Linked DNA regions of Undibacterium sp. 5I1. The protein of the gene in region 1 interacts with the protein of each later gene in a pairwise test. Links are inferred from orthologs where the notes say so. Each region holds a gene or a part of one and is shown on either strand. Other genes may lie near its edges.

Region 1 (15,050 bases):
CGTTTAAAACAGTTTAATCCGAATGACACTTTGCTTATCGCGATGTACGACGGTGTGATCGTTGGCACGGCGGGTTTGCATGTAGAGAGTGCGGTCAGGCGACGCCATGTAGCCTCTTTGGGAATGGGTGTGGCGGACTCTTTTAGCGGCCGCGGCGTTGGTACGGCATTAATGGTGGAGTTGATGAATCTGGCCGATAACTGGCTTAATTTGTTGCGTCTTGAGCTTTATGTCTACGCCGATAATGCCGCGGCAATTCACCTGTATAACAAATTTGGTTTTGAAATTGAGGGAACCCATCGCGCACATTCTTTGCGCAATGGGGTTTTCATCGATACTTATTCTATGGCGCGTTTTCATCCTAAACAGCCCCAAGTTCCACTAATGTCACGTTAGGTTTCTGATGGAAATCAAATTCTGTCCGGTATGTGCCCAATCGCTTGAGCATCGCTCTGATGAGCAGGAAGCGGGAAAAATCCGTTTAGCGTGTCCAGAAGGTCATTGGACACATTGGGATAATCCTTTGCCAGTTCTGGCAGCCCTAGTCGAGGTCGAAGGACATATTTTGTTGGCGCGTAATGCCGCGTGGCCAGAAAAAGTGTTTGCGCTGATTACCGGGTTCATGGAGCGCGGCGAAACGCCTGAGCAAGGTATCGCCAGAGAACTCAAAGAAGAGACTAATCTCGACGCTGATCAGATCAATTTGATTGGCGTGTATGAGTTCATCAAAAAAAACGAAGTCATCATTGCCTATCATGTAAAGGCATCCGGCGAGATTCGTTTGTCACCAGAATTACTGGAATATCGTTTGATTCAACCGGAGAAGTTGCGTCCTTGGCGAGCCGGTACTGGTTATGCAATGGCTGACTGGATGCGCGCGAACGGTCTTGAGCCAGTTTTTGCTGATTGGGGCAGTTCCTGAGTGATGAATCCGCAACAGATTCTCACTAAAGTTGTGCAAAAAATTACGAATATCACTCGATTTTTTTCTTGAGTTGCTGCGTTGCACCATGTTGATTAATTTTCCGGTAGAATTGGTGCAAAGTTTTTGTAATGACTTTGTAAAAAAATGAAGTTGTTGTTTCAATTTGTTTATTCCCGCTACTGGAAAAATCATGCAATTCAATAAAGAACTGGACGCACGTGGACTGAATTGTCCGCTTCCAATTTTAAAGACGAAAAAAGCGCTGGCCGACATGATCACGGGCGAAGTTCTCCACGTGATTGCAACAGATCCCGGCTCTGTGCGCGATTTCAAAGCCTTCTCCAAGCAAACCGGTAATGAGTTGTTGTCTCATTTGGAAGGCAGTGCAGAATATGAATACTTTATCAAACGGAAATAAGTTTGATTGATAGGTCATGTTAAAGCGTCACAACTGAGAAAATAGCGTGACAAACAAGCGCCATCAATGAAAAAAGCCCGCAATGCAACGCGGGCTTTTTTCATTTTACCTATACTAAGAGACGATTTAGGTAGTCTGCTCTACTGCACTTCTGGTCTGAAAAGAACGATCGTGCTAAATTGAGCGACTACTTAGCATTTCGTCTTATAATTGGAGCAGTTAACGTGCACGTCAATTAAAGACCGTCGCATTCCATGTAATATCAGAATTCATCAAGATCAATAACTATTACTTAGTATCGTCATCTGTTTAAAATGAGTTTAATTTCTACAAAGGCAGAACTATGAAAGTCCTGGTACCAGTCAAACGTGTCGTCGACTATAACGTCAAAGTACGCGTCAAATCCGATGGCAGTGGTGTTGATATCGCCAATGTCAAAATGTCCATGAATCCATTCGATGAAATCGCTGTAGAAGAAGCGATGCGTTTGAAAGAAGCGGGTGTCGTTACTGAAGTTATCGCAGTATCATGCGGTGTCGCGCAATGCCAGGAGACACTTCGTACAGCAATGGCAATTGGTGCTGATCGCGGAATTTTGGTCGAAAGCGATGCAGAGTTGCAGCCTTTGGCAGTGGCTAAATTACTCAAAGCGTTGGCTGATAAAGAGCAACCGCGATTGATTATTCTTGGCAAGCAAGCGATTGATGATGACTGCAATCAAACTGGTCAGATGTTGGCTGCTCTGCTTGGCTGGCCTCAAGCGACTTTTGCATCTAAAGTCACTATTGCTGACGGTAAGGCAACGGTGACGCGTGAAGTTGACGGTGGTCTCGAAACTTTGTCTCTGACTCTGCCTGCAATTGTCACGACCGATTTGCGCCTTAACGAGCCGCGCTATGTGACTCTGCCTAATATTATGAAGGCAAAGAAAAAGCAGCTGGATAACGTTAAGCCTGCTGATTTGGGCGTCGATGTTGCTTCACGCGTAAAGACACTCAAAGTCGTTGAGCCGGCGAAACGCTCCGCTGGCATTAAAGTCCCTGACGTAGCAACGCTGGTCGCTAAGCTGAAAAACGAAGCCAAAGTATTGGGCTAATCTCAGTTCGCACTGGATTAAGCTTTTTATCTTTAAGAATAATCATTTGGGGGTGGCGATTACGGCCCCCCAATTTATGTGGGAAACATCATGACTACACTTGTCATCGCTGAACACGACAATGCTAGCCTCAAAGGCAGCACCTTAAATACGATTACTGCTGCGATCCAATGCGGTGGCGACGTCCACGTATTGGTTGCAGGTTTTAATGCTGCAGCGGCCGCACAAGCAGCAGCACAAATTGCTGGCGTGAGTAAAGTATTGCACGCAGACGCAGCGCATTTTGCTGATGGTTTAGCTGAAAACGTCGCAGAACAAGCACTGGCAATTGCTGCTGCTTATAGTCACATCCTTGCGCCAGCGACTGCTTATGGTAAAAATATTTTGCCACGTGTCGCTGCTAAGCTGGACGTATCGCAAATCTCTGAAATTACTAAAGTCGACACTCCCGATACTTTCGAGCGCCCAATCTACGCTGGTAATGCAATTGCTACAGTGCAGTCGACTGACGCGATTAAGGTAATCACAGTGCGCAGTACAGGTTTTGATGCAGCGGCTACTGGTGGTTCTGCTGCGGTAGAGACGATCGCAGCAGTTGCTGATTCTGGTAAATCGGCCTTCGTTTCACGTGAGTTGGCAAAATCCGATCGTCCTGAATTGACTGCAGCGAAAGTGATCGTCTCTGGTGGTCGTGGTATGGGTTCCGCAGATGCATTTAAAGTATTGGAACCGCTGGCAGATAAGCTCGGTGCAGCAATGGGAGCATCCCGTGCGGCAGTTGATGCTGGTTATGTGCCAAACGATTGGCAAGTTGGTCAGACTGGCAAAATTGTAGCGCCACAGTTATATATCGCAGTTGGTATTTCTGGGGCAATTCAGCATCTCGCCGGCATGAAAGATTCTAAAGTCATCGTTGCGATCAACAAAGATCCAGAAGCACCGATCTTTTCAGTTGCTGACTATGGCATCGTCGGCGATTTGTTCGACATTGTTCCGCAACTGGTTACTGAGTTGGGCTAAGTAGGTATTCGCTGAAATAGTAATAAAAGTAAGCAGATGAATTAAATTGATACGAATGCGATGGGCAGAAGTCGTCGCATTCAATCTTTCAATATAAATGGGGCAGGGTAAGCAGGTTTGTGATGATCCTGAATATCCTGTCCTTTTTTTGAGTGAATTTGGAGTGAATATGAGCTACGTTGCGCCCTTGAAAGATATGCTGTTCGTTATGAACGAGTTGGCAGGTTTGGCTGAAGTCAATGCTTTGCCCGGATGCGAAGATGCGACCCCGGAGACAGTTGAGGCTGTGCTTGAAGAGAATGCCAAATTTGCAGGCGAGGTTGTTGCTCCTTTAAACTGGACTGGTGATCAAGCGCCAAGCTATTGGAAAGAAGGTCAGGTATTCACCACCAAAGGCTTTAAGGAAGCTTTTAAGATGTTTGGCGAAGCGGGGTGGCAAGGTGTGCAGCATCCTACAGAATTCGGCGGTCAAGGATTGCCTAAGCTGGTCGCTACGCCGTGTATCGAAATGCTGAATTCCGCTAGTATCTCATTTGCATTGTGCCCGCTTCTAACTGACGGCGCGATTGAGGCTTTGTTGACTGCTGGTAGCGATGCGCAAAAAGCGCTGTATTTAGAGAAGCTGATTGCTGGTAAATGGACAGGTACGATGAATTTGACGGAGCCACAAGCCGGATCGGATTTGGCGATGGTTCGCACCAAAGCGGTTCCGCAAGGCGATGGCACGTTTAAGATTTTTGGTACAAAAATTTATATCACCTATGGTGAACACGATATGGCAGAAAATATCGTCCATCTGGTGCTGGCCCGCACACCGGATGCGCCTGAGGGCGTTAAAGGGATTTCTCTCTTCCTTGTGCCGAAATTTATGGTTAACCCAGACGGTTCTTTGGGGGCGCGTAATGATGCCCATTGCGTTTCGATAGAGCACAAACTGGGAATCAAGGCGAGCCCAACCGCAGTATTGCAATTTGGCGATAACGGCGGTGCTATTGGTACTTTGGTTGGCGAAGAAAACCGTGGTTTGGAATACATGTTCATCATGATGAATGCCGCGCGTTTCGGTGTTGGTATGCAAGGCATTGCGATCGCTGAGCGCGCTTATCAAAAAGCCGTTTGCTATGCTAAAGAGCGCGTACAGTCCCGCGATCTGGCAGGTTCTGCCGGGCCTGTCACTATTATTCATCACCCTGATGTGCGTCGCATGTTGATGTCGATGCGCGCGCAAACGGAAGGTGCTCGTGCCTTGGCTTATGTGGCTGCTGCTGCAAGTGATGCAGCTCATCACCATGGTGATGAAACAGTGCGAAAAATGAATCTCGCTTTCTATGAATATCTCGTGCCGATTGTCAAAGGTTGGTCTACTGAGATGTCCTTGAATGTCACATCAACTGGCGTGCAGGTACATGGCGGCATGGGCTTCATTGAAGAAACCGGTGCGGCACAGCACTATCGTGATGCACAGATCTTGACGATTTACGAAGGTACAACCGCAATACAGGCAAACGATTTAGTTGGACGGAAAACGGCCCGTGATGGCGGTGCGACAGCAAAAGGCATTATTGCGCAAGTACGCAAAACCGCTGCAGAGTTGGCTATGACGCAGTCAGACGATTTGATCGCTATTCAGCGTCAGTTGTTAGAAGGCGCTGATGCAATGGAAGAGGTTATCACCTATGTTGCCGCTAACTTTAAGTCTGATATAAAAGCGGTTTTTGCAGGTAGCGTTCCTTACCTTAAATTGGCGGGTATTGTATTAGGTGGATGGCAAATGGCGCGCGCCGCTTTGGTTGCTCAGCAAAAATTGCAAGCCGGTGACGGCGATGCCAGTTTTTATAAAGCGAAAATTGCGACCGCTCGTTTTTTTGCAGACCATATTTTGTCGGCAGCGCAAGGTTTGCGTAGTTCAATTGTTGATGGTAGTGCTGGTGTATTAGCGATGTCGGAAGAGCAGTTCTAAATATTGGCTTGTATCAATTGTAGTAAAAAACATAAAAGCGGCCTAGGCCGCTTTTATGTTTGTATCGTTGACTTGAGACTATTTTAAATTGGACTGCTTGGTAATAACATTGACGCCCGCTGTTTAATATACTCCCCCTTCAACTATGTGAATGATGTCTTATTGTCCATTAGTTCTCTGGGCATTAAAAATATACAGGGTCGGAGTATATTTAGGTATTGACGATTTTACGCAGTACTTAACCGAATGATCCGCCCGTGTATAGCAGGTCAAATGCACGTGCAATCGTTGCAATCAAGGCAAAAGCCCCAACGCCTAGCGTCAGCACCAAGATTAATGCGATTGGCCAATTAGAGTCGCTGACTTGTCCTGATTGCGCATTGTGGTTTGTATCCCATTTTTCATCCGGCGTTAAGCCAATCAATAGCGCCTCTAATGTTGCGATCAAAAATGAAAGTACGATAGGTGCGGCGGTAATTAAGAGTGGCGTGCCAAAGTAGAAGTGCCCCAATAGCCAGGACAGCGGTAACGTGATGAAATGTAGCCATCCCCAAAGATCTTTTTTCCCGTAAAGATAAAAGCGATGAGCACCAACGCTGCCTAACGTCGCCGCGAGCAATGTGCTCAGAGTTTTATTTTTGTGTGGTGTTTTCATTAAGTGGAGGGCTCCGGCAAAGTAATGCATGATTCTAGAGCAAGAGCGTGCTGTCTGCTTTGATATTACTACCTCAGAATGCGTTGTCATTTTGTAATCTCTCCTAAATTTGGCTCCTTACCGCCACAGAAAGTGGGATAGTGCTTGCTGTTTCCATGCTGTTCACGCTATAATTTGCGGCTTTTTCCGCGTTTAGACATTTTTTGGAAATATTATGGTCGTTATTCGTTTAGCTCGTGGTGGCGCAAAAAAGCGCCCTTTTTACAACATCGTTGCAACAGATTCACGCAATCGTCGTGATGGCCGTTTCATCGAACGTATCGGTTTTTACAACCCGGTAGCAACTGGCAATGCTGAGACAGTTCGTGTTGCAGCAGATCGCTTGGCTTACTGGCAAGGCGTTGGTGCACAATTGTCACCAGCAGTCGCTCGTCTGGTAGCTCAGTCTGGCAAGGCAGCAGCTTAATCGCTGTTGTTCTGTCTATGACGTCAGTTGGAGTACGTGCTCCTGATGATTTAGTCTTGGTTGGCTATATCTCGGGAGCATATGGCATTCATGGTTGGGTGAGGATACGTCCTTATTCTTCTGATGCAGATGCGTTAATGACTGCCAAAACTTGGTGGTTAGAGAATCCTCCGTTGCGCCCGGAATTGCATGATGTTGATCGCCTGGAAGTTAAAATTCATGGTGAAGATGTTGTAGCAAAATTAGTCGGTGTGGTGGATAGAAATACAGCAGAGGGGCTGAAAGGCTCCGCAGTCAAAATTCCTCGTAGTCATTTTCCCGCTTTATCTGAGGGAGAATTCTATTGGTTGGATTTGATTGGTTTGTCGGTACACAATCTGCAGGGCGAACATCTGGGTCAAGTCAGAGATTTGATGGATAACGGAGCTCACCCTATTTTGCGTGTGGCTGCTTCGGATATTCCAGAGATTGATTTGCCTAAACATGAACGCCTGATTCCTTTTGTTGAGAACTTTGTTAAAGAAGTGGATCAAAAGGCTGGCAAAATTACGGTTGACTGGGGTACAGATTATTAGTGAACATGGGAGTCGCTTAATGGAATCGGAAGGCATTTTAGATGCAATTTGATGTCATTACACTTTTCCCTGAAATGTTCACTGCGCTCACGCAGTCTGGTGTTACCCGGCGGGCATTTGAGCAAGGTCGATGTGCTTTGTCTTTGTGGAATCCACGTGATTTTACGACTGACAAACATCGTACTGTGGACGACAGGCCATATGGCGGCGGTCCCGGCATGGTGATGTTGGCTAAGCCGTTGCAAGCAGCTATTGAAGCTGCTAAAGCAAGGCAGATCAATTTGGCAAATGTGGATGCGATTGCTCCCAAAGTGATTTATTTGTCACCACAGGGACATCCGCTAAGCCACCAGCGAGTGATGGATTTGTCGCAGTTGTCTGGCGTTGTATTGCTATGTGGTCGCTATGAGGCAGTTGATCAACGTTTGTTGGATAGCTATGTGGATGAAGAAATTAGCCTTGGCGATTTTGTTCTATCCGGTGGTGAAATTCCAGCCATGGCGTTGATGGATTCTGTTATCAGGCAATTGCCGGGTGTTTTGCACGATGATGCCTCAGCGATACAGGATAGCTTTGTCAATGGTTTGCTCGATTGTCCGCATTACACTAGGCCAGAAATCTTCGAAAATGCGGTTGTGCCGGCTGTTTTGATGGGGGGTAATCACGCTGAAATTGAAAAATGGCGACGTGAAAGATCTCTTGAAGCTAGCCAGCTTAAGCGACCAGATTTGATAGTGCAAGCACGCGAAGCAGGTTTGCTCAGTCGTGCTGATGAAAAGTTTTTAAGTAATTTGTTGTAAAGCCGAATCGTAAGATTTGGTACTAAGCGTAAGGCTAGATAATTTTTAGTCTTGCATGTTAAACCCCATCCTCTACTGAGCATTGTTGTATTTAGCGTCAGCAAGATGGTATCCGGAGTAAAAAAATGGATCTGATCCAAAAATTAGAGGCAGAAGAAATTGCGCGCCTCGGTAAAAGTATTCCAGACTTCGCACCTGGTGACACAGTCGTTGTCAGCGTTAACGTAGTTGAAGGCACACGCAAGCGTGCTCAGGCTTACGAAGGCGTTGTTATTTCTCGTCGTAACCGTGGTTTGAATTCTAACTTCATCGTTCGTAAGATTTCATCTGGTGAAGGCGTTGAGCGTACATTCCAATTGTATTCTCCGCTGATCGCTTCGATCGAAGTTAAACGTCGTGGTGACGTACGCCGCGCCAAGTTGTACTACTTGCGTGAGCGTTCAGGTAAATCTGCTCGTATTAAAGAGAAATTGCCTGCTCGCAAGGTCGTCGCTGCTAAAGCATAGTAATATTTGCTTTGATGCGTTGAAAGAAAGGGATGCCTTCGGCGTCCCTTTTTTGTTTTATAGAGATGAAAGACATGCAGCAAAGCTTGTGATTTGTTGGTGTTTCATGCCATCAGAGGATATTTGTGTGAAGCTTAAGTTTAATCCTGAGGATTTACCCGTCCAATCGCTAGCGACGGAGGCGGCGGTTCCTGCATCCCGCTTATCTGCAGACTGGCTGCGTCAACATTTTTTGCAACCTCCAACTTGGACTCCAGAGTTGGCTGATGAGCATTTACTTTCTACGATCACCTCTTTTAAACCCGCATCAGTATTGATCCCCTTAGTCATGCGAGATCAAGGTTTGACATTGCTGCTGACGCATCGGGCTGCTCATTTAAATGATCATGCCGGGCAAATCAGTTTTCCTGGCGGACGATGTGAGGATAGTGACGGCTCGGTTGTAGAAACTGCTCTGCGCGAAGCTGAGGAGGAGGTTGGCTTGCACCGCAAGCACGTTGATGTGATCGGTATTTTGCCTGAATATCTTACCGGAACTGGTTATCAGGTAACGCCTGTAGTGGCATTAATACAGCCACCGTTTGAATTGAAAATTGATTCATCTGAGGTTGCTTCTTTATTTGAAGTGCCATTATCATTTTTAATGGATGGTCAAAATTATCAGCGTCGTGCGTTTGATTTGCCAAATGGGCAGGGGCAACGCGTTTTTTATGCGATACCATACCAACAGCATTTTATCTGGGGTGCAACTGCCGGTATGTTGCGCAACTTGTTCCATCTGCTGCGCGCTTGATTTTGTTTTTCAATAAGTTTCTCAATGAAACTGAATATGGCAAAGCATGAATAACAGTCGGCTTATTAGAAAAATAATCAGGAACTTCATAATCTGAGTAAATCAGTTTACACTTGTCGCATTTGCAAATCCGTTTCTAGCTGGAAACGCTATAAACTTATCCAACCATGACATTCATTTCCATACTTTGTGCCTTACTGATCGAGCAATTGAAACCTCTGCGGGTGGATAATCCGATTTATTTACAAGTACAAAATTTAGCAGTAAAGATAGAAGCTTGGTGTAATGCTGGTAAAGCTAAGCACGGTCGTTTGGGCTGGTGGATTTTAGTCGTTGCGCTTACGCTGCCGACGGCTTTGATCTATTGGCTATGCTTACGCCTCAGCCCTTTTGCTGCTTTGGCATGGAATATTGTTATTGTCTATTTGACGCTTGGCTTTCGTCGCTATAGCCACTACTTCACTTCTATTCAGCTCGCGTTAAGCTCGGGCGATGAAGCTGCTGCGCGTGCCTACCTCGCTGAGTGGACGCACTTAGATACCTCCGATATGGATATCTCCGAAATCTCCAGACTCGCTGTAGAGCGCTCGTTAATCGCTACTCATCGCAATGTTTTTGGCGTGTTCTTTTGGTTTTTAATGCCAGTTGGCCCTGCCTGTGCGGTCATGTATCGGGTTGCTGAATATCTGGCTCGTGCCTGGAATGAGCCAGAACACATGCGTAACGAAGAGTTTGGTCTATATGCGACTAAAATTTTTTATTGGATTGATTGGGTACCAGCTCATTTGACCGCAGTTGCTTTTGCAGTCGTCGGTAATTTTGAGGACGCTGTGTATTCTTGGCGTAATTATGCTGATCGTTGGTCAGATGAGTTGGTCGGCATCATTTTATCTGCCGGCGGTGGCGCATTAGGTGTTCGATTAGGGGATCCGGAAGCAAAAGCGATGGTATTGAGCGCAGACGCTAGTGCGGTCGATATTGATAGCCTGGATATTGAAAGTCAGCCCGGTGCAGAGGCATCGCCAAGATCGCTACAAAGCGCTGTTGGCCTGGTTTGGCGCGCTTTATTATTATGGATGCTGCTCTTGCTGCTGTTATCGTTTGCAGTTTGGTTGTGATCTGGATATTTAAATCAGATTAAATTGAAAATTAAAAAACCCACATGATGTTGATGTGGGTTTTTTACTCTTTACTCGCGATAAAAATGCACTATAGTAAGGAGAATAATTTGGGTTTAATAGATGTCCCGATTTTTATCTTTAGGCGGTTTTTAAACCAAGTCTTCTATAAGATATAATACTCATGTATTTTAAAAGCTAGGCACATCAAAAGCGTGCCCAGGTTAACCTTCTAGCAACGAGCCGCCCACATGGCCGATTCCGACAAAAACAATTTAACTCCGGTACGCGAGTTTTTTATCCAGGGTCTTACCAGCGACGGCAAGCAGTTTCGGCCAAGCGACTGGGCAGAACGCCTGTGCGGTGCCATGTCCTGTTTTCGTCCTGATGCTGGCAGAAACGCACATTTGCAATACTCACCTTATGTTCGCCCGATTTTATTAAATGGTGTGCGCTCTGTTGTCGTGAATGAAGCAATTCGTGAGATAGAGCCGCTGGCATATCATTTTGTGGTGAGCTTTGCCAAAGACAATGACTTGCAAATCATTGATGCTTGTTTGTTGCCTGACCCTATCAAATAATCCCCGATTTTTAAAAATCTCACGCCATCATCGAAGCTTGAAAAGCTAAGGTGATCTGTTCCCGTAACCAGCGATTTGCCGCATCATTTTCTACATTCTGATGCCAGTATAAATACACGTCCCAAGATGGCATCGGCAGCGGTAACGGAAAAATCTGATTTCCGAACTGTTCGTTCGCAATCCTGGCATAAGCCTCTGGCATTGTCAGCAATAAATCGGTCTGACTGGTGACTCTGCATGCAGCGAAATAATGCTGGCAGCGCAAGCGAATACGCCGTTGTAAGCCAAGCCGGCTTAATTCAAAATCCTCCAGCCCAGGCCCTTTACGGCGCGAACTTGCCAGAATATGCTCTGCTTGCAAATAGGTCTCTAAATCGAGTTTGCCTTGTACCAGCGGATGATCTTTGCGCGCCATCACCACTGTCGTGTCTTGCGATATTTTTTGACGACGAATCTCGTTTGGCAGCGGTAATAACACATCAATAGCAGCATCTACTGTGCCTGCCGCTAACTCGCTGACTAGTTCCCTACGTTCAACTTGTATTGCCGCCAGATCAATCGTTGGTGCTTGCTGGGTGATGCTGGTGAGTAGTGGTGGTAGCACGGTCGATTCCAGCACATCGCGTAATGCCAACGTAAATTGTTTGCTCGCAATAGCGGGATCAAATCGACCAGCGTCCGACAAAGTGACTTCCAGTCCGCGCAGAGCCAATCGCACTGGTTCTATGATGCTACGCGCCAATGGCGTAGAAACCATGGCATGTCCCTGCCTTACAAATAGCGGATCATCGAACAGGTTGCGCAAGCGATTCAGCGCATGACTAATCGCTGGCTGCGTCAGATATAGTTTTTGACTGGCACGCGTTACGCTGCCTTCTGTGTAGATCGCTTCAAATACAGAAAACAAATTCAAATCAACTTTAGATATATGCATAAAATTAATGTAATTTAATTATAACTATTCATTTGATAGATTGTAGCGCAAGCTTTACCATGATCCACAAAGTTAATTTGGCAAGTTGATCGACTGAGTTGATTGAATAAATACGTTGAATAAATACCTTGAATAAGTTCATTCAATAAGTTCGTCTACCTAGCCGAACAATTCAGTCAGTCATGAAATCAATCAACTCAGCCAGGCATTTAAATTCAAGTTGGACAATTAAACGGGACAAGCAATGGGACAGATTTATCTGGTACGTCACGGACAAGCTTCTTTCGGTAGTCAAAATTACGATCAATTATCCGAGCTAGGCGTAGCGCAAGCCGTGCAGCTTGGTCAATGGTGGAGCGCTCGCAATCTGGAGGTGTCACGCGTCGTCACTGGCAAGTTGCTACGTCATCAACAGACTGCCAAAGCCTGCATAGCTGCTGTGCAGAACGTGGCTGCTGATGCACTCAATACAGATGCATGGCAAGAGGACGCTGGCTTCAACGAATATAACCATCACGAGGTTTTGGCCCGGCATGTTCCCGCGTTTGATGACCCTTCCGCAGTCAAGCGTTTTTTGATGACGCCAAACGCCAAACAGGCGTTTCAAACTATTTTTCATGAGGCGATTGCGCGTTGGATGACGGGTCTATATGACGCTGAATATACTGAATCATGGGCAGAGTTTCGTCAACGCTGTATCGCAGCGCTGGAGCGTCAATTAACGTATCCCGATCCTGCAAAAAATATTGTGATCTTTACCTCCGGGGGCACTATTTCCGCTTTGTGTCAGCACGTGCTGGGTTTCCCTGATCCGCGTTTTGCCGAATTGAACTGGTCGCTGGTTAACAGCGGCGTGACACGTTTCCATGTCCAGCCGGCCTTAGTGCAAGGTCAATCGCCACGTTTGGCATTGGCTTACTTAAATAATTTTTCTCATCTGGAGTTATCCAATAACCCCGGTCATATCACTTACGTTTAGGAGTTGGAGATGACAGATTTGTTTGATTTAACTGGCAAGGTCGCACTGGTCACAGGTGCCAGCCGTGGCATCGGTGAAGAAGTCGCCAAAATGCTGGCGGCTCATGGCGCGACGGTGATTGTCTCCAGCCGCAAAGCAGAGGCTTGCGAAGCGGTGGTTGCTGCGATCCAGGCTGCAGGTGGCAAAGCTGAGGCACGCGCCTGCCACATTGGTGAAATGGCGCAGATTGATGCGCTATTTGCTGACATCACAGCCGCACACGGTAGACTCGATATTCTCGTGAATAACGCAGCGACCAATCCACATTTTGGACACATTACGGAGACTGATCTGGGCGCCTTTCAAAAGACCGTTGATGTCAACATTCGCGGCTACTTTTTCATGTCTTCTGCGGGTGTCAAATTGATGGCAAAAAATGGTGGTGGCAGCATCATCAACGTCGCCTCGGTTAATGGTGTTGTCCCCGGTGGCATGCAGGGTATCTATTCGATTACCAAGGCGGCAGTGATTGCGATGACGAAATCCTTCGCGCTGGAGTGCGCCGCAATGGGTGTGCGCGTGAACGCATTACTGCCAGGTGCCACAGATACCAAGTTTGCCTCTGCCTTATTCCATAACCCCGTCATTTTAGAAAAAGCATTGAACCGTATTCCCATGAAAAGGATTGCAGAGCCAAGTGAAATGGCAGGTACCGTTTTATATCTCGCCTCGGCCGCATCTAGCTATACAACGGGCGCTTGCATCAATGTCGATGGCGGTTATTTAGTTAATTAATAGCGATATAAAACTCATCAGATTGAATCGAAAAGTCGATCAAATCGGGTCGATCAAATTTCCCTTAAAGGTAGAACATGGATTTTCAATACAGCCCCAAAGTTAAAGCATTACAAGCGCGTTTAATCGCGTTTATGGATGCTCATATTTATCCCAACGAAGCTAATTTCTATGGTGAGATTGCGGCCAACCGCAAGGCCGGTGATCCGTGGATTCCGACCAAGATTGTAGAAGAATTAAAAGTCAAAGCACGCGCAGCCGATTTGTGGAATTTGTTCTTGCCCGAATCCAGCCATGGCGCAGGCTTGACCAACTTGGAATACGCACCGCTGTGCGAAATTATGGGGCGTTCTTTATGGTCAGCAGAAGTGTTTAATTGCGCCGCGCCGGACACCGGCAATATGGAAGTATTTGCCCGCTACGGCACGCCAGAGCACCAAGAAAAATGGCTGAAGCCTTTGTTAAATGGCGAGATTCGTTCTTGCTTTGCGATGACAGAACCAGCTGTTGCCTCATCGGATGCGACTAACATCGAAGCGTCGATCGTGCGGGATGGTGATGAGTACGTGATTAATGGTCGCAAATGGTGGTCATCTGGTGCCAACGATCCGCGCTGCAAAGTATTCATTTTTATGGGTAAGAGCGATCCTGACAATGCAGATCGCCATAAGCAGCAATCGATGATCATTGTGCCGCGTGATACCAAGGGCGTGACGATTCTGCGTGCACTGCCTGTCTTCGGTTATGACGATGCGCCGCATGGTCATGGCGAGGTGTTGTTTGAGAACGTGCGTGTGCCGGCATCTAATATTCTGTTAGGTGAAGGTCGTGGTTTTGAAATCGCCCAAGGTCGTCTTGGTCCTGGCCGTATCCATCACTGTATGCGCCTGATCGGCCTGGCAGAACGTGCGCTGGAAGATATGTGCAAACGCTCGTTGACACGGGTTACTTTTGGCAAGCCGGTAGCAGAGCAGGGCGTGACATTAGAGCGGATCGCAAACAGCCGTATTCTGATTGATCAGGCACGCTTACTGGTGTTGAACGCGGCACAAATGATGGATACCGTCGGCAACAAAGCAGCAGCCAAAGAAATCGCTATGATTAAAGTGGCGGCACCCAACATGGCATGCACGGTGATTGACTGGGCAATACAAGCGCATGGCGGTGGCGGTGTGTCGAATGATTTTGGCCTGGCCTATTCTTATGCACAAGCGCGTACTTTGCGTTTAGCCGATGGTCCGGATGAAGTGCATCGCAACCAGATCGGTAAGATGGAATTAAAAAAATATAAGACCAATACGCACTAATAAGCACTAAATCACATTAAGTTGAATCGTAGAATTGAATCTTAGTTTCAGTTTCTAAAATCAACCCTGAAGTCTCTCAAATTTTTGTTGAGGCTATCAGGGATTTTTGCATCATAGAACGTGTTATTTATCTCAATCAAGAC
Region 2 (15,289 bases), 280 kb from region 1 along the record:
CAGACGAATCGATTTGACCTTGGTGCCGACCTTGACGACTAAAGAAGAACCTTTGACTTTTAAATCTTTGATGACCGTGACCGAATCACCGTCATTGAGCACCGTGCCATTGGCGTCGCGCACCACCGCTTTTTGATCAGCACTCTCCTCCACTGCGTCCTTGCTCCACTCATGAGCACATTCTGGACAGACAAAATTACTGCCGTCCTCGTAGGTGTAGACGGATTGGCATTGAGGACATTGCGGCAAACTGCTCATGGTGTACTTTCTTGTATTGGAACTGGGAGACGATTTTCAGACGGTAGCAGGCAATAAATCAGATCGAGTGCAGTATTGCCAGCGAATAAATATGAAATATTGAGGTACGCTATTTTATGCGCTCTTCAACATCTAACGGATAAGAATTGAGTTGTGACCGAAAGCGACCAAGGCTTCATTACCGCAATCAACGACAGGCAGACAATACGCCAACAAACATACGATTACATTACCAGTTAAATTAAAAAAAATAATCTTTCATAAAACATACTCCTTGTTAGTATATTTTATTGTCCATATGATTAATGGTATTGAAGGCGTATTTATCAATATACTCCCCTATTAATTAAAATACCAAGTGATTCACTTCGTGCCATACCAGGCATCTTGAGCACAAACAAGATCGACAAATAACGCAATACTGCCTATAACGCTTAGACCTCGCCGAGGTATTTTTTTAAAACTTCGAACTATTTCTATGGTGAAATAGTCTATGTAATTCATTAATATAATAAGACTGAAACAATTTGCGTCGACAAGACGCAGCAATAGCAACTGTGTGTGCTAAATTTTGCGTCAGTCTAAACCTACTCAGGCGCCTGCCTGAATCAGAAAATTTATAAAGGAGGAGTCGAATGCGGATTCATCAACTTGGTCGTCTATCTGTTCTGAGCATCTTGCTGGCAAGCTGTTTTACTACCCAGGCAGCAAACGCTGCCGATACGCTGCTGCTGCGCCAACCAACGGTGTCCCGCGACCATCTGGCGTTTGTGTATGCAGGCGACATCTGGCTGGCAGACCGCGACGGGCAACATCCTGTGCGATTGACGACGCATCCGGCATCTGAATTTGCCCCCAAATTTTCTCCTGACGGCAAATGGCTAGCGTTCTCTGCTAGCTATGACAACAATACCGACGTGTATGTAATCCCGGTCCAAGGCGGAGAAGCGCGGCGCTTGACCTGGCATCCTGGTCAAGACGTGGTAGTGGGATGGAGTGCCGATGGCAAACGCGTGCTGTTTTCATCCAACCGGGAAATCGCGAATAGTCGCAGTAACCAGTTGTATGAAGTACCACTGGAAGGTGGTTACGAGAAAAAAGTCATGGAAGCCATTGCCTTTGAAGGTAACTGGTCTGGCGACGGAAAACTCTTGGCCTATCGCCCTTTCCGTCAGGCATATAGCGGTACCAGCGGCTGGCGTCAGCACCGCGGCGGTACCACGCCACCGGTCTGGATTATGGATGTGGCAAATAACAAATTAGAAAAAATTCCTCACGAGAACGCCAACGACAGCAATCCTGTCTGGGTTGGCGACGAGGTATTTTTTATCTCTGATCGCAAAGATGGTGCGGCCAATCTGTTTGCTTACAACCGCCAAAATAAAACAGTACGGCAAGTCACCAAAGAAACCGTTTGGGATGTCCGTAACCTCGGTGCTTATGGCACGACGGTCGTGTATGAAGTCGGTGGCGCGCTTAAGGAACTGGATACAGTCAGCGGCAAAACACAAAACATCCACGTCGATCTGGAGTCACAAACAGCGCAAGCAATACAAGCGCGACCACAATGGAAAGACGCCAGCAGCAATATCACTTCAGCGAGTCTGTCCCCCAGCGGCAAACGTGTCGTCGTCAGCGCCCGCGGCGATGTATTTACCGTACCGGTGAAAGATGGTTCAGTCCGCAATTTGACAGAGACCTCAGGTATCCGTGAAAAGGATGGTATCTGGAGCGCTGATGGCAAGCAGATCGCCTACATCTCAGATGCAGGTCGCCAACATAGCCTGGTCGTACGCGATCAGACTGGCTTAGACAAAGCCAAAACCTATGCACTGGGCAAGCAAGGCTATTTCAACTTATTAGACTGGTCACCGGATGCCAAGACGATCGTGCTACAGGATAATCACTTGCAACTGTATGCAATCAGTCTGGTGACGGGCAATATCAGCAAGATCGATGTGAGCGCCCGACGCTCTAAATTTGCTGTCTCGTTTTCATCCGACAGCCGCTGGCTGGCTTATACCGTGGTGGGCGCGAACCAGTTTTCACAAATCAAACTGCATGATTTCCAAACGGGTAAAAACGTCAATCTGACCGATGGCATGAGCCACGCCGATAATCCTGTTTTTGCCGCGGCAGACTATTTGTACTTTACTGCGTCAACTAATTCTGGCCCTACCCATGTAGGACTGGATATGTCCACCCAAGAACGTCCCTTGCGCAATGGCATCTACGTCGCCGTATTGGCGGCGGACGGCAAATCGCCTCTGCTACCGAAGAGCGGTGATGAGAACGATAAAAAAGATGATGCAAAAAAAGACGAGGATAAAAAAGATAGCGACAAAAAAGAAGGTGCTAAAGACGATACTAAAGAAAGCTCTAAGGATAATAAAGAGAGTAAAGATAAAGCCAAGGACGATAGCTCTGGCAAGCCAACTAAACCAACTAAGCCTGTCAAAATTGATCTGGATGGCTTGCAACAACGTATCGTTGCGCTGCCAGTGGCAGAACGTAATTACGATACGCTGGCGGTCGCTTCCGACGGCTCACTATTTTATTTAGAGCATCGTCAGCCCGGCGTCAGCAATGAACCGCCCTCTGCAAAAAATGACGACGATGCAGAATTGTTCCGTTTTAGTTTTGATGACAAAAAAGCGAAATCCCTCAGACAAAATATCGCGTTTTTCAGCCTCAGCGGTGATGGCAAAAAAATCTTGATCCAGTCCGGTAAAGTCAAACTAGAAATTGGCGATGCAGCTGAAAAATTAGAAACCAAATCAATCGATTTGTCTCAGCTACGCATGAAGGTCAATCCGCGCGAGGAATGGGAACAGATTTTTAACGAAGCCTGGTGGATGGAAAAAGAATTCTTCTATGATGCCAATTTGCACGGACTGGATTGGGATAGTATTTATAAACGCTACCAGCCATTGCTTAAACATGTGCAACGACGTGAGGATCTGAACGACTTGCTGGTAGAAATGATAGGTGAATTGCAAGTTGGCCACAACCGCGTTGGTGGAGGCGATGTACAAGAAGAAAAACCAGTCGCTGTAGGTTTACTCGGTGCCGACTTTAGCATCGACCAAGGACATTATCGTGTTAAAAATATTCTGCCCGGCGACCGTTGGAATCCGTTTTTAAAAGCACCATTAGCAATCCCCGGCCTGCAAATCAAACCTGGTGATTACTTGCTTGCGATTAATGGCAAACCTCTGGATGCCAGCAAAAATATCTATTCACTGTTAGAAAACACGGTAGGTAAGCAAGTGACATTAACGCTTGCCAGCGACCTGGCCAGCAAGCAAACCCATCAGATTATCGTGCAGCCTATCGGAAATGAATCTGCATTACGCCAATGGCAATGGATAGAAAAAAACCGTGAGTATGTGCAGAAAAAAACCAATGGCAAAGTCGCTTACGTTTATCTGCCAGATACTGGTGAAACTGGCTATCGATACTTCAACCGCATGTTTTATGCGCAAGCAGATAAACCTGCCTTGATCGTAGACGAGCGCCGCAATAGCGGTGGACAAGCGGCGAACTACATCACAGACATCCTGAGCAGAAAATATCTGGCAAGTTGGAAGGACCGTGATGGCCTGCTGTTTGATACGCCAGGAGCAGCTATCTATGGCCCTAAAGCCATGCTGATTGATCAGGATGCAGGGTCAGGCGGCGACTTTTTGCCATATGCCTTTAAACGTCTGGGTTTGGGTGCGTTAATCGGCAAACGCACCTGGGGCGGATTGATCGGCATCTCTACCAATCCCGATCTAATCGATGGCGGCAATCTGCTAGTACCGTTCTTCCGGTTCTTTACCCCAGACGGCGAATGGCGTGTTGAGAATGAAGGCGTCGCACCAGACATTGATGTCGAGTTAGATCCGACAGAAGTCAACCTCGGACACGACACACAACTCGACGCAGCGATCCAGAATGTCGTGCAAAAAATGCAGACCTATCAGGCAGTACAGCGCCAGCGGGCTCCTGCAATGCCGACGCAATTGGGTAAGTAAGTTATAAGTCTCAAATAGCAAAAAACTACCAAAGTTGGGGGAACCGGGTCTTGACACCGAACTCCCCCGGACTTTTAAAACAATCTCAATGCAGGCCTGTTACTCCCAATAAAATTAGCTCAGCCTAATTTTCGTTTCCTCAAAATCGCTAACAGCGCGAATTTAGTTCTCAACCGCTGTAGTTGTCCTGCCAAGCATAATTGGGCCTGAGTTTTTAGAAACTCCGAAAAGTCCCCCTACGCTCCAGCTGCACTTTAACCTGCTTTATCCCAGGCTTTATGCGTTTCGTCGCATTGGCGTGGTAACTCATGATGCCTTGACCTACAGTGATTACATCGCAGCAAAGAAACACAAATTCACTGAAATCCTTTTAATTCAATCACAGGAGCATCATCATGAAAACAATCAACGCATTCAATACTACTGGCATCTTCTCCATCGCATTGATCGCTGGAGTTTTAGCAGTCTCTTCAGCCTATCAAGCTCCAGTTAAGGGTAATAACAGCGGTAATGAGAGCAGCGATAACTCAATCCAAACGGTAACTATCGTCGCCAAACGTCTAAGCGCAGATGAAAAAGTGGCTTACGATCAACAAACCTCACCAGCAATCCAAACCGTGCTGATCTCTGCCAAGCGTTTGACTACAGAAGAAAAAATAGCCATGGACAAAGATACTTTAGCAATCCGTCAGGCAACAGCGCAATCCAACAAAATCATTCGCCAATCGGTATAAGCCTTTGATTATTTACCATACAGCAAAAAGTAATGTGTCAGTCATGTAGAAAAACACACACAAACAATTTACACAATTAAAGCCTTCAGCCGGGTGCAATTCATTTAAAATACGGAGCTATTATGTTAAAAAAATCTACTCTCTTCGGTTTATCTGTTTTGACACTATTGGCTAGCACGGCTTTCAGTGAGTATTTTGTCGCCATGGCAATTGCGACACCTGTTGCAACGCAAAGTAGTTTAGATGCCACGCCAGCCAGCACATCTGCGCGCAATGTAATCATGCTTGAAAGAGGCGGGATGGACAGAGCTTCAGTACACTTGCAAATTCTCCAGCAAACTAATACGCATTTCGCGGATAGTAACTTACCTAAAAAGTCCGCTACCGGCGATAAAAAAATGCAAAGTAAGCCTGCCAATAACTCCTGAATTTCTGCATTAGCCAAGATATTGATTTCGCATCTTAATAATGTTTGCTGAAGATCAAGGTCTCCTACATGGCTTGTTTGAATACCCTCATGAGCACAATTGCTCAATTACTCCTCAATTTTGTTCAATTTAACTTTTTAAAATTAGATCAATACCAATATACTCCCGATTATTTTTAATAAAACTAAGCTACAGACTAAAAAATACTTGGATGCCTAAAATATACCCCATTGGAGTATATAAAAAGACTACGTTTTTATTATGATCAAATTCAGTAATTTGTGAAAAAATTATGATAAATGTATTGCAAGCTCACTCCAGCTATTTTTAACAAACATCGTATTTCATTGCTACTTTTTTACTGCTACCTCAAAGCAGGCGAATCTGTATAGTAATCTATCTCGCACTTTCTCCATTAGGGCTTTCGCAAAATTGTCCCGGCAAGGCGCAGCAACGACGACATTACTTTAGTACGGCGACGAGCTGCAACGCAGCTGGGGCAGTTTTGCGTAAGTCCGATCTATAAAGCACTACGGTCAATCCGTTTGCTCAGAATAATCGACGTCGAAGTCTGCCGCACGCCATCTAATGCACCGATCTGATCCAACAAGCGATCTAACACTTCGGTGGTGCCGCAACGCAAAGTCAGCATGTAATCAATCGCGCCGCTCACCGCGCACAAAGTCTCCACCTCGGGCAATTGCTGTAAATATTTCATCAAATTGGGAGCAAAACGCGCCTCTACCGATAAGCCTACATATGCCCGCACAGCTGGTTGAAACATAGTCTGATTCAGCTTAAGTCCATAACCAGCTATCACCCCCTGCTTTTCTAACGCGCTGATACGGGCAATCACCGTGGTTCTGGCGATACCAACTTGTTTTGCGATGGTGGTGACTGGCAGCCGGGCGTTATCCATTAGCAAGGCGAGAATTTTGTTATCGATATCGTCTAGGTTGGGCTTCATTGGTACTCCATATAGTCATATTGTAGTAATTATCAGTCATATTGTATTTTAATCCTGCATATTGACGATAATTTACACTCTATTATCTGACAAACATTGCTTTTACACTGACACCATTGCCAAAACATTTACAGCTTTTTTACACCAAACCTCTGGAGACTCCCATGACCACTAAACTCATTCTGCTTGGCGCCGGCAAAATCGGCGACGCTATCCTCAATTTGCTTTCACACACCGGCGATTACCTAATTACCGTTGCTGATCGTGATGTAGAACGTCTGAAATATGTGGCTCAAGCGGGCTTCCCTAACGTAACCACAGTGCAACTGGATCTGGGTGACAAAGCGGCAGTAACTGAGCTGATCCGCGGTCATAAAGTGACGTTGTCTGCTTGTCCTTACTTTTTGACACCTATCATTGCTGGCGCAGCCAAAGCGGCCAATTCTCATTATTTCGATCTGACCGAAGATGTGGAAAGCACACGCATCGTCAAACAACTGGCAGAAGGCGCGGATTGCGCATTTGTCCCGCAATGTGGACTGGCACCAGGATTTATCTCTATCGTCGCTAATGATGTCGCAAAACGTTTTGATAGTCTGCGTGATGTCAGCATGCGCGTCGGTGCTTTGCCGACCTTCCCGAATAACGCGTTGAAATACAATCTGACCTGGAGCACTGACGGTCTGATCAACGAATATTGCAATCCTTGCGAAGCCATCGTTGACGGTCAGTTGCGCGAGACAGCAGCATTGGAAGAAATCGAACATTTCTCCTTGGATGGTATCGATTACGAAGCATTTAACACCTCCGGCGGCTTAGGTACTTTATGCGAGAGTCTGCAAGGTAAAGTCCAAAATCTGAACTACAAAACCGTGCGTTACCCCGGTCATCGCGATATCGTCAAAATGTTGATCCGCGATTTGGAATTGGGCAAACTGGAACGTCGTCCAATCTTGAAAGACGTATTAGAAACCTCCATTCCAATGACCAAGCAAGACGTGGTATTGGTATTTGTCAGCGTAGTCGGTATGCGTGAAGGTCGTCTGGAACAAGAGTCCTACGCTAAGAAAATTTACGCTCAAGTCGTCAACGGACAATTGCTGTCAGCTATCCAGTTGACTACGGCATCCGGCATTTGCGCCATGGTGGATTTGGTTGTGACTGGCAAATTACCTAAGCATGGTCTGGTGCGTCAAGAGCAGGCAAATTTGGCTGATTTCCTGGCGAATCGTTTCGGTCAGTATTACGCGGCATAAGCTAAGTAACTAAATTCGGTAATTAACCAGATGAAGGTTCGTTAGCGATTACAATCTCTTCGCTCAGGGTGCGCATTGTTTTTCACTGCCCACCCTATTTATTTTTAAATTTTGTAGCAATATTTTTAAACCTCATTCGTCAAGGCGCATCCGCAACATATCTAACCCAGATACGCTGCCATAGCCAGACAAACCATTTTGGAGACCAATATGGACAACATGAATATCGCAACAGTGTTAAGTCAACTCGGTGTTAATCTCGCCGACTACCAAGGTCAGGATCTGTCTAGTGTTTCGCCAATCGATGGCGCTACTCTCGCCACTTTGCGAGCAGATAATTCAGACCAGGTGCATGCCAAAATCACTCGTGCGCAAGCAGCCTTTTTGCACTGGCGTAATGTGCCAGCGCCACGTCGTGGAGAGTTAGTCCGCTTGTTCGGTGAAGAACTACGCCAGCATAAAGAACAACTCGGTCTGGTAGTGACTTTAGAAGCCGGCAAAATTCTTCAAGAAGGTTTAGGCGAAGTACAAGAAATGATCGACATCTGCGACTTCGCAGTTGGTTTGTCGCGCCAGTTATATGGCCTAACTATTGCATCAGAACGTCCAGGCCATCGCATGATGGAAGTCTGGCATCCGCTTGGTGTCGTTGGTGTCATTTCTGCCTTCAACTTCCCGGTTGCAGTATGGGCATGGAACGCGGCATTAGCCTTCGTTTGCGGTAACAGCGTGACCTGGAAACCCTCAGAAAAAACACCTCTGACTGCAATCGCAACCCACGCTTTATTTATGAAAGCCGTCGCAAAATTTGGTAGCGACGCTCCGGAAGGCTTGGCAGAACTAATTATCGGTGACCGTAGCACTGGCGCACAAATGGTGAACGACAAACGTGTTGCATTGGTGAGCGCAACTGGCAGCACACGTATGGGTCGTCAGGTAGCTGAAGCCTGCGCCAAACGTCTGACCCGTACCATCCTAGAGCTGGGTGGCAACAACGCCATGATCGTCGCTGAAAGCGCTGATCTGGAAATGGCAGTTCGCGGCATTACTTTCTCCGCCGTTGGCACTGCGGGACAGCGCTGCACTACCCTGCGTCGCCTGTTCGTACACAACAGCGTGTATGACGCCTTGATACCACGCTTGAAGAGAATTTACGCAGATCTGCCAATCGGCAATCCGGGTAGCAACTCCACATTGATCGGACCACTGGTTGACAGCGCAGCATTTGATGCAATGCAAACGGCACTCGCAACGGCCAGTGCAGAACAAGGCAAAGTGTTTGGTGGCGAACGGGTGACAATTGAAGGATGCGAAAACGGTTTTTATGTGCGGCCTGCATTAGTAGAAATGCCAACGCAAACTCTCAGCATGCATCATGAAACCTTCGCGCCAATTATGTACATCGTGCGCTATACCGATCTGCAACAAGCGATTGACTGGAACAACGAAGTACCGCAAGGTTTGTCGTCTTCTATATTCACCACTGACATGCGGGAAGCAGAACGCTTTATGTCTGACAGTGGCAGCGATTGCGGTATTGCCAACGTCAACATCGGTCCGTCAGGCGCAGAAATCGGCGGTGCATTTGGTGGTGAAAAAGAAACCGGCGGCGGTCGCGAATCTGGCTCCGACTCCTGGAAAGCGTATATGCGCAGATCAACCAACACCATCAATTACAGTAATTCACTGCCATTGGCACAAGGTATTAGTTTCGATATCTGATCAATATTTACTTCTTTTTAAAACCGCCGCTTTGTTGGTGGTTTTTTTTAACCGAGATTTTTCATCAGGATTTGCGCTGATGACGAATCTACTTTTCGAGGCAGTTTTGAAGCGAATTTAGTCTGATTTAGGTACGCATAGCTAGCCATTAGCAACGAAGAGCATCAAAAAAAATGACGGGAAATGCGCCGTCAGTACTCAAATAGCAGCTTTGGTGCGCCTAATGAAAATCTCGGTTTAACATAAAAGATACATTCACCTACTCATCAATGAGTAAGCAGATTAAACTAATCTCTTAATGTATTACAACATTCAGCAGCAGAACAACTTCATAGGTGATCTCCGATGTCTATCAAGCAGTTGCTCTCTATTTTTACTCTGTTTTTATATTTGGCGGAACCTGCTTGCGTATCCGCACAGACGACTCAGATTATTCGCTACCCTCGTCTCTCTGCACTATATGATCCCCAGGGTGAATATATTCTGGAGCTATTACGGCAAGCGATAAAACATAGCGGCCAGTCATATCAGCTGATAGCCAATGAAGATCCTATGCAGCAGGCGCGAGCAATTTATGAGATGACGACTGGCACTGGCGGGATAGATATCCTGTGGACAATGACAACCAATGAGCGCGAGACGCAATTAATTCCCATCCGAATCCCCATCGATAAAGGCTTGATTGGTTGGCGTATTCCGCTGGTGACAATGCAAAATAGTGATTTACTTCGTAACGTAAAATCGATAAAAGATTTAAATGCATTTATCGCAGGACAAGAGCTTGACTGGCCAGACGTTGCAATTTTAAAAAATAACGGTTTGTTAGTGAATACGTCTACTTCTTACGAGCCTTTATTTAATATGCTTAAAGCTGGGCGATTCGATTATTTTCCACGGTCAGTATTTGAAATTCAAAAAGAAGTCGAATCCCATCCCAAGCATGGCCTTGCGATAGACAAAAATATCATCTTGCACTATCCGGCAGCGATGTATTTTTTTGTCACGCCACGTGAGCGTAAGATGGCAGAAGATCTTCAGAATGGTCTTGAAGAAATGATCAAAAATGGTAGCTTTGAAAAAATATTTCAAAAACATCTGCAAGTAACAATTAAGCAAGCCAACATTAAACAAAGAATCGTCATAGAGCTAACTAATCCTTTGCTCTCGACAGAAAAATTGCCGTTGAATAAACCTGAGCTTTGGTATCGTCCTTAAATTTTTAAACAGCCATTTGTCCCTTAATCTCTTTTTTTGATATGCCTAAGCCACCAAGAGAAAAAATCCGTAAGCTAGAAGATTTGCCCAATGTAGGTAAAGCCTGCGCGGGTGATTTACGCTTGCTCGGTATAGAGCGACCAGAACAACTCAAGGGGCGAGATCCGTATGCCATGTATGATGAATTGTGCATTCTCACAAATGCGAGGCACGATCCCTGTGTGATCGACACCTTCATATCAGTAGTACGTTTTATGGAAGGCGCACCCGCTCTGCCTTGGTGGGATTACACAGAAGAACGAAAAGCGTATTTGGCCTACAACGTGGCTTTAGCTCGTTTTTAACAAGTACCTAGTTCATGTTAATCAAACGCTTACCCTACTCAATTTCTCTCGCCATCTGCCTGATCTGTCTGGCCAGCCAAGTGATCGCCATTGCTAAACCGACTGTACAAATTCGCTATCCAGCTTCGGTCGCAACCAACGATCCACACAATAAATATGTGCTTGAATTGCTCAGAACTGCATTAAAAAATTCTGATAATAATTATCGCCTAATACCCAGCATTGCAAAAATGCAGCAAGGTAGATCAATCTATGAAATGACGGCAGCGTCTGGCCTGATTGATATTTTATGGACCATGACGACGGACGAGCGTGAGGCGCAATTAATACCGGTAAGAATCCCCATCGACAAAGGTCTGATCGGGTGGAGAATTCCGATCGTAACGAGAGAAAATAGCGATATTTTTAAAGAGATTAAATCGATCAAAGCATTGGCCGCTTTGTCCGCAGGTCAGGAGCAAGATTGGCCAGATGTCGGCATCCTGAAAAGTAATGGCTTGCCGGTAGAAGTTTCTACGACCTACGAACCACTTTTTTCTATGTTGGAGGCGGGAAGATTCATGTATTTTCCTCGCTCGATTGTTGAAGTAGAGAATGAATATAAAGCGCATCCCGAGCAGAACCTGCATATTGATACGCATATCGCATTACATTATCAATCAGCCTATTACTTTTTTGTCAGTCCCCGTAATCCCAAGCTGGCTGAAGATATACAACAAGGTTTAGAGGAAATGATAAAAACCGGTGAGTTTGAAAAAATTTTTTTGAAGTACCACCAAGCCACAATTAAAAATATCAATCTTAAAAACAGAACCATCATCAAACTAAAAAATCCTCTTATCAGCCCAAATAAACTACCGCTGAATCGGCCAGAACTCTGGTACATACCGTAAAGATGTTGATTTATTGCCTTTGATTTGCCGTATTTGACAGCCGTAGATGACATCCATATGCAACGAGGATCGCGCTGATATTGTCTTAAATTAATTCCGGTTTAAATAATTTTTTAATAAAACACGATGAACAACACAGTACAAAAAATCAGCTTAGATGGCATTACCCTGGAATCAATTCTGACCAAACTGGTAGAACAATATGGCTGGGAAGGCTTGGCACAACAGCTCAGCATTCGCTGCTTTGAGCTTGATCCCAGCATTAAATCCAGCCTCAAATTTTTGCGTAAAACACCTTGGGCAAGAGAAAAACTAGAACAGATTTACTTGCAATCGGGAAACAACTAACAAGCAAAAAAATTTATAAAGTAGAGCCGGTAAGAAATAATCAAATCGGCTGCCGGCAAAGGCATACCCAGTCTCAGTTTTAGATAAAATCCCAGAACCCGCATGTGCGTCAATTCCTAATTTAAGCCTATACCTGACAAATTCACTCAAGTTTGCTATACTTGAGTCAATCGCTCAAGCTTTACCTCATCACTGTTTGAGCTAATTAGTGATTTTTCACTAAAACAGCAATCGAATTTTCGCCTGGAGCAAACCACTCATGCGCCTGACCACCAAAGGCCGTTTCGCTGTGACAGCAATGATCGATCTGGCTTTGCGCCAAGATAAAGGTCCTGTCACCTTAGCTGGCATTAGCCAGAGGCAAGATATTTCTCTTTCCTATCTGGAACAGTTATTCGGTAAATTGCGTCGCCATGAAATCGTCGAATCCGTACGCGGTCCAGGTGGCGGCTATACGCTGGCGCGCAAAGCACAAAAAATCACCGTCGCCGACATTATTATCGCTGTCGATGAAGCCTTGGATGCGACCCAATGCGGCGGCAAAGGTAATTGCCATGGCAGTGAACAGAGTAATGGCATCCATTGCATGACCCACGAATTGTGGGCAACACTGAATGTAAAAATGGTGGATTATCTTGATTCTGTCTCACTACAAGATCTGGTTAATCAACAGCAACAAAGAAACGCAGAAAAACCGGTGGTTGTCGTTCAGCATAAAACTGTTCACGTCCAACCGGCCAATGTATAGAGCCGTGATCCATTATATAGAGCCCTGATCCATTATTGATCTACGAACATATCGTCTATTGAACCCGCAGTAATTTTGGAGTATCACAATGAACGCCCCGCTGGAAAAAAGCTTGATCGACACCATACTGGCACCGCACTTCCCTATTTACATGGACTACTCGGCGACAACGCCAGTCGACCCGCGTGTTGCAGATAAAATGATTCCTTACTTGCGTGCGCAGTTCGGCAATCCGGCATCACGCAGCCATATGTACGGCTGGGATGCAGAGAAAGCCGTTGAAGAGGCGCGTGGCCATGTGGCAGCCTTGGTCAACGCAGACCCACGTGAAATCGTCTGGACTTCGGGTGCGACGGAAAGTATCAACCTCGCATTAAAAGGTGCAGCACAGTTTTATAAAACCAAAGGCAAGCACATTATCACGATCAAAACCGAGCACAAGGCAACCTTGGATACCGTGCGTGAATTAGAGCGCCAGGGCTTTGAAGCGACCTATTTGCAACCACAAGAAAATGGTTTGATCACGATTGAGCAACTGCAAGAAGCGCTTCGTCCGGACACGATTTTGGTCTCTGTTATGTATGTCAACAATGAGATCGGCGTGATTCAACCGATTGATGCTATCGGCGAACTATGCCGCTCTAAAGGTATCATTTTCCACTGCGACGCGGCACAAGCCACAGGCAAAATCGAAATTGACCTGGAAAAAACTAAAGTCGATCTGATGAGTTTCAGTGCGCACAAAACCTACGGTCCAAAAGGGATTGGTGCTTTGTATGTACGTCGCAAACCACGCGTCCGCATTGAAGCGCAAATCCATGGCGGCGGTCACGAACGTGGCATGCGCTCTGGCACCTTGGCAACACACCAGATCGCTGGTATGGGCGAAGCCTTCCGTATCGCGAAAGAAGAAATGGAAAGCGAACTGACACGCATCCGTTTCCTGCGCGATCGTCTGGCAAATGGCTTGAAAGATATTGAAGAAACTTACGTCAACGGCGATATGGATCATCGTGTTCCGCACAACCTGAACGTCAGCTTCAATTATGTCGAAGGCGAATCGCTGATCATGGCAATTAAAGAGATCGCGGTGTCATCCGGCTCGGCTTGTACCTCCGCCAGTCTGGAGCCGTCATACGTATTACGCGCCCTAGGTCGTAGCGACGAACTCGCACACAGTTCAATCCGCTTTACGATTGGTCGCTTTACGACAGAAGAAGATATTGATTTTACGATCAACCTGATCAAAACCAAAGTGGCCAAACTGCGCGAGCTGTCACCATTGTGGGATATGTACAAGGACGGAATAGACATCAGCTCTATTCAGTGGGCTGCCCACTAATTCCGCAGCGAACCTACTAGGAGTATCAAAATGGCATATTCAGAAAAAGTATTGGATCACTACGAGAATCCACGTAACGTCGGTGCGTTTGACAAAGGTGACGATACTATCGGCACCGGCATGGTCGGTGCGCCAGCATGCGGCGACGTGATGAAGTTGCAAATCAAGGTTGGTGCAGATGGCATCATTCAAGACGCCAAGTTCAAAACTTATGGCTGCGGCTCAGCGATTGCATCATCCTCGCTGGTAACTGAATGGGTCAAAGGCAAAACTTTGGATCAGGCTCTGGATATCAAAAATACCCATATCGCCGAAGAGTTGGCGCTGCCTCCAGTCAAAATCCACTGCTCGATTCTGGCAGAAGATGCGATCAAGGCCGCTGTATTAGATTACAAAACTAAGCACGCAACTGAACAAAGCGCCTAGTTTTCAGGCGTCGGTACATTTGATTCAACAGGAACCAAGATGGCAATCACATTGACAGAAAAAGCGGCTAAGCATGTCAGCCGTTACATGGAACGCCGTGGTAAAGGCATAGGCCTACGCTTTGGGGTGCGCACGACTGGCTGCTCGGGCATGGCCTACAAGCTGGAGTATGTGGACGAGATCGGCAGTGATGATCAGGTATTCGAGTCACATGGTGTCAGAGTGTTTGTCGATCCAAAAAGCTTGCCTTATATCGACGGCACCGAGCTGGATTTTGCCCGTGAAGGTCTGAACGAAGGCTTTAAATTCCGCAATCCCAACATGAAAGACGAATGTGGTTGCGGCGAAAGCTTCCGTATTTAAATATTTAAATATTTAAAGCAGACCTCTAAGATTTAACATCAGAAAGTAATTACAGCGGATGCAAAATCATTTCGATCTGTTCCAGTTGCCACAGCAATTTACACTGGATCAGTCCCAGCTTGACGCGGCTTACCGTGAAGTACAATCCAAAGTGCATCCTGATAAATTTGTGCAAGCCAGCGATGCAGAAAAACGTGTCGCTATGCAGTGGGCGACCCGTGCCAAT

Evidence for each region.
Region 2: the proteins of RGU72_RS10005 (region 1) and RGU72_RS08795 interact in binary tests that used the Escherichia coli proteins (3 or more experiments, as listed by UniProt). The link is inferred for Undibacterium sp. 5I1 from one-to-one orthologs.

The regions. Positions count from the first base shown.
Region 1 is NZ_JAVIWI010000001.1:2,252,745-2,267,794, reverse strand. The notes cover bases 1-2,729. They hold RGU72_RS10005 (sulfurtransferase TusA family protein), read left to right. Parts: upstream 1-1,115; coding sequence 1,116-1,343; downstream 1,344-2,729. Other genes in these bases: RGU72_RS09995 (electron transfer flavoprotein subunit alpha/FixB family protein), read left to right, coding at 2,530-2,729; RGU72_RS10000 (electron transfer flavoprotein subunit beta/FixA family protein), read left to right, coding at 1,687-2,439; RGU72_RS10010 (NUDIX domain-containing protein), read left to right, coding at 401-922; RGU72_RS10015 (GNAT family N-acetyltransferase), read left to right, coding at 1-396. Also shown: more of RGU72_RS09995, read left to right, coding at 2,730-3,459; RGU72_RS09990 (acyl-CoA dehydrogenase), read left to right, coding at 3,629-5,419; RGU72_RS09985 (NINE protein), read right to left, coding at 5,658-6,074; rpsP (30S ribosomal protein S16), read left to right, coding at 6,289-6,540; ribosome maturation factor RimM, read left to right, coding at 6,558-7,115; tRNA (guanosine(37)-N1)-methyltransferase TrmD, read left to right, coding at 7,157-7,915; rplS (50S ribosomal protein L19), read left to right, coding at 8,041-8,421; RGU72_RS09960 (CoA pyrophosphatase), read left to right, coding at 8,549-9,214; RGU72_RS09955 (CobD/CbiB family protein), read left to right, coding at 9,382-10,332; RGU72_RS09950 (DUF3579 domain-containing protein), read left to right, coding at 10,584-10,913; RGU72_RS09945 (LysR family transcriptional regulator), read right to left, coding at 10,933-11,847; RGU72_RS09940 (histidine phosphatase family protein), read left to right, coding at 12,092-12,826; RGU72_RS09935 (SDR family oxidoreductase), read left to right, coding at 12,836-13,600; RGU72_RS09930 (acyl-CoA dehydrogenase), read left to right, coding at 13,678-14,907. UniProt on the Escherichia coli protein: Sulfur carrier protein involved in sulfur trafficking in the cell. Part of a sulfur-relay system required for 2-thiolation during synthesis of 2-thiouridine of the modified wobble base 5-methylaminomethyl-2-thiouridine (mnm(5)s(2)U) in tRNA.
Region 2 is NZ_JAVIWI010000001.1:1,977,084-1,992,372, forward strand. What follows is about bases 12,180-15,147. They hold RGU72_RS08795 (IscS subfamily cysteine desulfurase), read left to right. Parts: upstream 12,180-13,020; coding sequence 13,021-14,274; downstream 14,275-15,147. Other genes in these bases: RGU72_RS08785 (VF530 family protein), read left to right, coding at 12,180-12,184; iscR (Fe-S cluster assembly transcriptional regulator IscR), read left to right, coding at 12,444-12,932; iscU (Fe-S cluster assembly scaffold IscU), read left to right, coding at 14,305-14,700; iscA (iron-sulfur cluster assembly protein IscA), read left to right, coding at 14,740-15,063; hscB (Fe-S protein assembly co-chaperone HscB), read left to right, coding at 15,122-15,147. Outside these bases: RGU72_RS08735 (zinc ribbon domain-containing protein YjdM), read right to left, coding at 1-258; RGU72_RS08740 (S41 family peptidase), read left to right, coding at 894-4,277; RGU72_RS08745 (hypothetical protein), read left to right, coding at 4,673-5,011; RGU72_RS08750 (hypothetical protein), read left to right, coding at 5,134-5,439; RGU72_RS08755 (Lrp/AsnC family transcriptional regulator), read right to left, coding at 5,960-6,406; RGU72_RS08760 (saccharopine dehydrogenase family protein), read left to right, coding at 6,571-7,662; RGU72_RS08765 (aldehyde dehydrogenase family protein), read left to right, coding at 7,882-9,384; RGU72_RS08770 (transporter substrate-binding domain-containing protein), read left to right, coding at 9,964-10,599; RGU72_RS08775 (helix-hairpin-helix domain-containing protein), read left to right, coding at 10,641-10,943; RGU72_RS08780 (transporter substrate-binding domain-containing protein), read left to right, coding at 10,958-11,836; more of RGU72_RS08785, read left to right, coding at 11,963-12,179; more of hscB, read left to right, coding at 15,148-15,289. UniProt on the Escherichia coli protein: Master enzyme that delivers sulfur to a number of partners involved in Fe-S cluster assembly, tRNA modification or cofactor biosynthesis. Catalyzes the removal of elemental sulfur from cysteine to produce alanine.